2 regions of the Arthrobacter sp. PM3 genome follow, and region 2 is predicted to be linked to the other one. Evidence: riboswitches for the same ligand, from Rfam matches in the RefSeq annotation. Region 2 holds a riboswitch; the other holds the start of a gene.
What was found. Region 2 has a riboswitch for glycine ahead of gcvP (aminomethyl-transferring glycine dehydrogenase). Riboswitches for the same ligand answer to the same signal wherever they lie in the genome.
Positions count from the first base shown of each region.

Region 1: another riboswitch for glycine. It lies ahead of gcvP (aminomethyl-transferring glycine dehydrogenase); the one in region 2 lies ahead of gcvP (aminomethyl-transferring glycine dehydrogenase).

Region 1 covers NZ_CP022314.1:1,115,379-1,118,790, reverse strand. The annotation lists gene gcvP (aminomethyl-transferring glycine dehydrogenase) at 1-1,850, opposite strand, end outside; glycine riboswitch at 1,993-2,093, opposite strand; glycine riboswitch at 2,376-2,473, shown strand; gene cycA (D-serine/D-alanine/glycine transporter) at 2,638-3,412, shown strand, end outside.
Region 2 covers NZ_CP022314.1:2,315,940-2,319,351, reverse strand. The annotation lists gene gcvP (aminomethyl-transferring glycine dehydrogenase) at 1-1,850, opposite strand, end outside; glycine riboswitch at 1,997-2,095, opposite strand; gene CFN17_RS10690 (TetR/AcrR family transcriptional regulator) at 2,225-2,764, opposite strand; gene CFN17_RS10685 (MFS transporter) at 2,855-3,412, shown strand, end outside.

The sequences.
Region 1 (3,412 bases), 1.2 Mb from region 2:
GCCACGACCACGACCTTCATGCCGGCCAGCACGGCCGAGGCGGCGTTGGTGCCGTGCGCCGAGGCCGGGATCAGGCAGACGTTGCGCTGCGCGTCGCCGCGGGAGAGGTGGTAGCCGCGGATGGCCAGCAGGCCGGCGAGTTCACCCTGGGAGCCGGCGTTGGGCTGGATGGAGACCTGGTCATAGCCCGTGATTTCGGCGAGGTCAGCTTCCAGGCCGCTGATCAGTTCCCGCCAGCCCGCCGTCTGCGAGTCCGGGGCGAACGGGTGGATGGAGGCGAACTCCGGCCAGGAAATGGCTTCCATCTCGGCCGTGGCGTTCAGCTTCATCGTGCACGAGCCCAGCGGGATCATGGTCCGGTCCAGGGCCAGGTCACGGTCCGAGAGGCGGCGGATGTAGCGCAGCAGCTGCGTCTCGGAGCGGTGCGTGTTGAACACCGGGTGCTGCAGGTAGTCGGACGTGCGCAGCACCGTCCCGGGCAGCTCGAAGCCCTTGGCTTCCACGACCGGACCGGCTCCAAAGGCGACGACCACCGCGGAGAGGACCTCCGGCGTCGTGGTTTCATCGACTGACACGCCGACTGTGTCCGCGTCGATGAGCCGCAGGTTGATGCCGCGGGCGTCGGCGGCGGCGATGACCTTGGCGGCCTTGCCCGGCACGCGGACCGTGAGGGTGTCGAAGAAGGAGTCGCTCACCAGTTCGCGGCCGACGATCTTCAGCGTGGCGGCGAGGGCGCGGGCATTGTTGTGGACGGTCTCGGCGATCGCCTTCAGCCCGTCGGGGCCGTGGTAGACGGCGTAGAACGAGGACACGATTGCCAGCAGGGCCTGCGCGGTGCAGATGTTGGACGTGGCCTTCTCGCGGCGGATGTGCTGCTCGCGGGTCTGCAGCGCCAGGCGGTAGGCCGGGACGCCGGCGTTGTCCTTGGAGACGCCGACAATGCGGCCGGGGAGGGTGCGTTCCATGCCCTCGCGCACCGCCATGTACGCGGCGTGCGGGCCGCCGAAGAACAGCGGCACGCCGAAGCGCTGCGTGGAGCCGACGGCGATGTCCGCGCCCTGCTCACCCGGAGGGGTGATGAGCGTGAGAGCCAGGAGGTCGGCGGCGACGGTGACGAGGGCGCCGCGTTCCTTCGCCTCGGCGATCACCGCGGACTGGTCCCACACCCGGCCGGAGACGCCGGGCTGCTGCAGCACGATGCCGTTGATGACGCCCTCGGGCAGGCCCTTGGAAAGATCCGCGACCTCGACCTCGAAGCCCAGCGCCTCGGCGCGGCCCTTGACGATCGCGATGGTCTGCGGCAGGCAGTCGGCGTCCAGGACGGTCTTGCCGTCATGGGCCGTCTTGTCCTTGTTCGCGCGGCGCATCATCAGCACGGCCTCGGCCACGGCGGTGGCCTCGTCAAGGAGGGAGGCATTGGCGACCGGGAGCGCGGTGAGGTCCTGGACCATGGTCTGGAAGTTCAGCAGCGCCTCGAGCCGTCCCTGGGAAATCTCCGGCTGGTAGGGGGTGTAGGCGGTGTACCAGGCCGGGGCCTCGAGGATGTTGCGGCGGATCACCGCCGGGGTCACGGTGTCGTAATAGCCCTGCCCGATCATCTGCACGGCCGTCTTGTTCTTCGCCGCCAGCTTGCGCAGCTCGGCGAGGACCTCAACCTCACTGAGGGCCGCGGCGAGCGCGAGGTCGGAGTCCTGGCGGATGTCCTTCGGGACGGCGGTGTCCACCAGCGCGTCGACGGTGTCGTAGCCGACGGCTTTGAGCATGGTGTCGACGTCGGACTGGCGGCGGGCGCCGATGTGCCGGTCGGCAAAATTGGATGTAAGAGAATGAATCGTCAAGAGGAACTCCAAGGTATGGCCGACGCATTGCGCCGGAGGGGACCGGGTTCCTCCCCGCTCTGTATTGGACCTGAGAGATTCCGCAGACGCTCGTCCGCTTGCACCGTCGGTGAGCCAGGCGCCACATAACGCGCTGGCTGCTTTCCAGAGTTGCCTAGCCGCGGCGGTACATGGGCCTGAGAGATTCCTGGGGAGGATTTGCTCCTACGGCGCCTGCCCGGATGATGTCGGGGAGGACTCTCCCGCCACGGTTCGAAAGGCATATTCAAATGTTGGTGATTCGGATCACACGGTACACACAATTCCCGTGCCGCGCAAAATTTGGGACGCGGCGCCGCGAAACAATTTTGGGGGCTTGACTTTCCGGCGTGAGCCAGCCCACACTGAATCGGCCGGCCGATGCTGTGGCAGCGGGCGCCGGCCGCGGCCCCTGCGGTCCCGGCATTCGGGCGCAGGAGCCGCGGAAAACGTAGTGTTGCGCGGACCTGTTGTCCGCACGGCGGCGATTTCCGCAAGCCTCAAAAATGAACATGCCAACGATCTGCGGCGGGAGAGTCCTGCCGGTACATGCAGCAGGCGCCGTAGGAGCAAATCCTCCCCAGGAATCTCTCAGGCCCCCGTACCGCCGCGGCGAGGCAACTCTGGAAAGCAGCAGGTACGTCATCAAGGCGCACTGCTCACCGACGGTGCAAGCGTCTCCTGCAGGAGCAGGAGGCGCGGAAACTCTCAGGTCCAAGACAGAGCGGGGAGGAACCCGAATCATCGTGGCTGAAATGCCACTTGAACGATGGAGTTCCTCATGACGATTCAGCGACCACCTTCTTCTGAGGTTGAAGCTCCCCACCTTGAGCGGCAGCTCAGCAACCGGCACATCCAGCTGATCGCGATCGGCGGCGCCATTGGAACGGGCCTGTTCATGGGCTCGGGTAAGACTATCTCGGCAGCCGGACCCTCGGTCATTTTTGTCTACATGATCATCGGCTTCATGTTGTTCTTCGTCATGCGGGCCATGGGCGAGCTGCTCCTGTCCAACCTGCACTACAAATCCTTCAGTGACTTCGCCGCGGATCTGCTCGGTCCGTGGGCGGGATTCTTCACGGGCTGGACGTATTGGTTCTGTTGGGTGATCACCGGAATCGCGGATGTCATTGCCATCGCCGGGTATTCCCAGGAACTGTGGCCCGGCCTGCCCCTGTGGATCCCGGGCCTGGTCACCATCGCCATCCTCCTGCTGCTGAACCTCACCACAGTCAAGGCTTTCGGCGAAACCGAGTTCTGGTTCGCACTCATCAAGATCGTCGCGATCGTGGCACTGATCGTGGTGGGTCTGTTCATGATCTTCAGCGGGTTCAGCTCTGCGGCCGGACCGGCCTCCTTCAGCAACCTGTGGAGCCACGGGGGCTTCTTCCCGAACGAGTTTATGGGCTTCGTGGCCGGCTTCCAGATTGCCGTGTTCGCATTCGTCGGCATTGAGCTGGTGGGCACCACGGCGGCGGAGGCCAAGGATCCGGAGAAGAACCTCCCCAAGGCCATCAACTCCATTCCGGTACGTGTACTTCTCTTCTACGTCGGGG
Region 2 (3,412 bases):
GCCACGACGACGACCTTCATGCCGGCCAGCACGGCCGAGGCGGCGTTGGTGCCGTGCGCCGAGGCCGGGATCAGGCAGATATTGCGCTGCGCGTCGCCGCGGGAGAGGTGGTAGCCGCGGATGGCCAGCAGGCCGGCGAGTTCGCCCTGGGAGCCGGCGTTGGGCTGGATGGAGACCTGGTCGTACCCGGTGATCTCGGTCAGCTGGGCCTCAAGGTCCGCGATGAGTTCCCGCCAGCCCTCGGTCTGCGAGTCCGGGGCGAACGGGTGGATGGAGGCGAACTCCGGCCAGGAAATGGCTTCCATCTCGGCCGTGGCGTTCAGCTTCATGGTGCACGAACCCAGCGGGATCATGGTCCGGTCCAGGGCCAGGTCACGGTCCGAGAGGCGGCGGATGTAGCGCAGCAGCTGCGTCTCGGAGCGGTGCGTGTTGAACACCGGGTGCTGCAGGTAGTCGGACGTGCGCTCGACGGCGGGGTCCAGGCCGAACCCTTCAGAAGTGTCGGTGACAGACGCGCCGAACGCGGCGATGACGTCAGCAACGATGTGCACAGTCGTGGCCTCGTCGGCGGAGATTCCGACGGTGTCGGCGTCGATGGCCCGCAGGTTGACGCCCTTGGCCTCGGCGGCGGCGATGATCTCTGCTGCCCGGCCCGGCACGGAGACGGTGATGGTGTCGAAGAAGGAGGTGTGCAGCACGTCCAGGCCGGCGGCCTTCAGCGAGGCGGCGATGGTCCTGGCGTGGACGTGGACTGATTGGGCGATGGCCTTCAGCCCGTCGGGGCCGTGGTAGACGGCGTAGAACGAGGACACGATTGCCAGCAGGGCCTGCGCGGTGCAGATGTTGGACGTGGCCTTCTCACGGCGGATGTGCTGCTCGCGGGTCTGCAGCGCCAGCCGGTAGGCCGGGACGCCGGCGTTGTCCTTGGAGACGCCCACGAGGCGGCCGGGCATGGAACGCTCAAGGCCCTTCTGGACGGCCATGTACGCCGCGTGCGGGCCGCCGAAGAACAGCGGCACGCCGAAACGCTGCGCGGAGCCGACCGCGATGTCCGCGCCCTGCTCACCCGGAGGGGTGATGAGCGTGAGAGCCAGGAGGTCGGCGGCGACGGTGACGAGGGCGCCGCGTTCCTTGGCCTCGGCGATCACAGCGGACTGGTCCCACACCCGGCCGGAGACGCCGGGCTGCTGCAGCACGATGCCGTTGATGACGCCCTCGGGCAGGCCCTTGGAAAGATCCGCGACCTCGACTTCGAAGCCCAGCGCCTCGGCGCGGCCCTTGACGATCGCGATGGTCTGCGGCAGGCAGTCGGCGTCCAGGACGGTCTTGCCGTCATGGGCCGTCTTGTCCTTGTTCGCGCGGCGCATCATCAGCACGGCCTCGGCCACGGCGGTGGCTTCATCCAGCAGCGAGGCGTTGGCGATCGGCAGGCCGACGAGGTCCTGGACCATGGTCTGGAAGTTCAGCAGCGCCTCGAGCCGGCCCTGGGAGATTTCCGGCTGGTACGGCGTGTAGGCGGTGTACCAGGCCGGGGCCTCGAGGATGTTGCGGCGGATCACCGCCGGGGTCACGGTGTCGTAATAGCCCTGCCCGATCATCTGCACGGCCGTCTTGTTCTTCGCCGCCAGCTTGCGCAGCTCGGCGAGGACCTCAACCTCACTGAGGGCCGCGGCGAGCGCGAGGTCGGAGTCCTGGCGGATGTCCTTCGGGACGGCGGTGTCCACCAGCGCGTCGACGGTGTCGTGGCCGACAGCCTTCAGCATGGTGTCGACGTCGGACTGGCGGCGGGCGCCGATGTGCCGGTCGACGAAGGACGTGGACGCTGGGGTAACAGTCACAAGGAACTCCATAACTCAGGCGGCGCAGGGTACGCCACAGTGATTCGGGTTCCTCCCCACTCTGTATTGGACCTGAGAGTTTCCGCGGACGCTTATCCGCTTGCACCGTCGGTGAGCACAGCATGTCCGAAAGACAGCCTGCTACTTTCCAGAGATGCCTTGCCGCGGCGGTACATGGGCCTGAGAGATTCCTGGGGAGGATTTGCTCCTACGGCGCCTGCTTGTACCTACTTGCAGGACTCTCCCGCCGCAGATCAAAGGCGTATTCAATTTGAATTTAATTCGGGGGTGACAGCTGTCACAGCCTCCATTGTCCTATGCCGGACGCGCGTCCGCAAACTCCCGGCCGTCGCCGCTCCGGGGTTACCTGCGGTGTGCCGGCGGCCTCAGTCGCGCAGCCGTTCGACGGCGGCCAGGAGACTCTCAACCTCCGCCTCAATCGCACCGGGCGGGCCGCCGGGCCCCCGGCCCAGCATGGCGTTGAAGTACAGCCCGTCCCCCATATAGAGGACGGCTTTCGCCATGGCCGGTCCGACGTCGGCCGCCAGCAGTTCCAGCCAACTGGCCTGGCCCGCGGCGAAGCGGCGCTGGGTTTCCTCGTGCGCCACCTCCGCGAGCCGGGTGGCCGCCACGAAGACCCGGTCCATGGGCGTGTCCGCCCACACCGAGGACTTGATGAAGTACGCCGCCGCCCCCTCCGGCGCGGCGGCCATGGCCGCGACGTCCGCCGCCAGGTGCCGGTCCAGCCGCTCCAGCAGGACCGTGATCATCGCCTCTTTGGTCGGGAAATGGTAGAGCAGGCCACCCTTGGAGACGCCGGCCCGCCGCGCGACCGCATCGAGGGTGGCAGCGCGCTCCCCCACCTCGATCAGCAGGGATTCAAAGGCGTCGAGGACGGCCTCGCGGGCCACGGGTTTCCTGGGCATGGTTCCCATCATGCCTGCCGTGGCGGGCATTTTCCGATTTCATCACCGCCATTTCGTAACTGTACCGTCCAGACGGTACAGTTATATTTCATGAGCACTGCATCGATCACCGCATCCGCCGGCAACCCGGCAGCCATCGGCCCCCGCGCGCCCTGGCGCGACTGGGTGGCGTTGGCCCTGCTGATGTTCCCCGTCCTGCTTGTGGCGGTGGACAACACCGCCCTGACGTTCGCGCTGCCGGCCATCGCGCGCAGCCTGGATGCCTCCGGCGTGGAACTGCTGTGGATTGTTGACGCCTATCCGCTGGTCCTGGCCGGACTGCTGGTGGCGATGGGCAGCCTCGGCGACAGGATCGGACGGCGCCGGCTCCTGTTCGTCGGCGGGGCGGGCTTCGCCGCGGTGTCGGCCGCCACGGCGTTTGCACCGAGTGCCGAATGGCTGATCGCCGGCCGTGCCGGCCTGGGCTTCTTCGGCGCCATGCTCATGCCATCCACCCTCTCCCTGATCCGGAACATCTTTCCGCAGCCCAACCGGCGCCGGCTGGCCGTCGCGATCTGGGCCGCGGGTTTCTCCGGTGGCGCGGCCCTCGGCCCGATTGCCGGCGGGTGGCTTGTGGAGCACTTCTGGTGGGGTGCCGTCCTGCTGGTC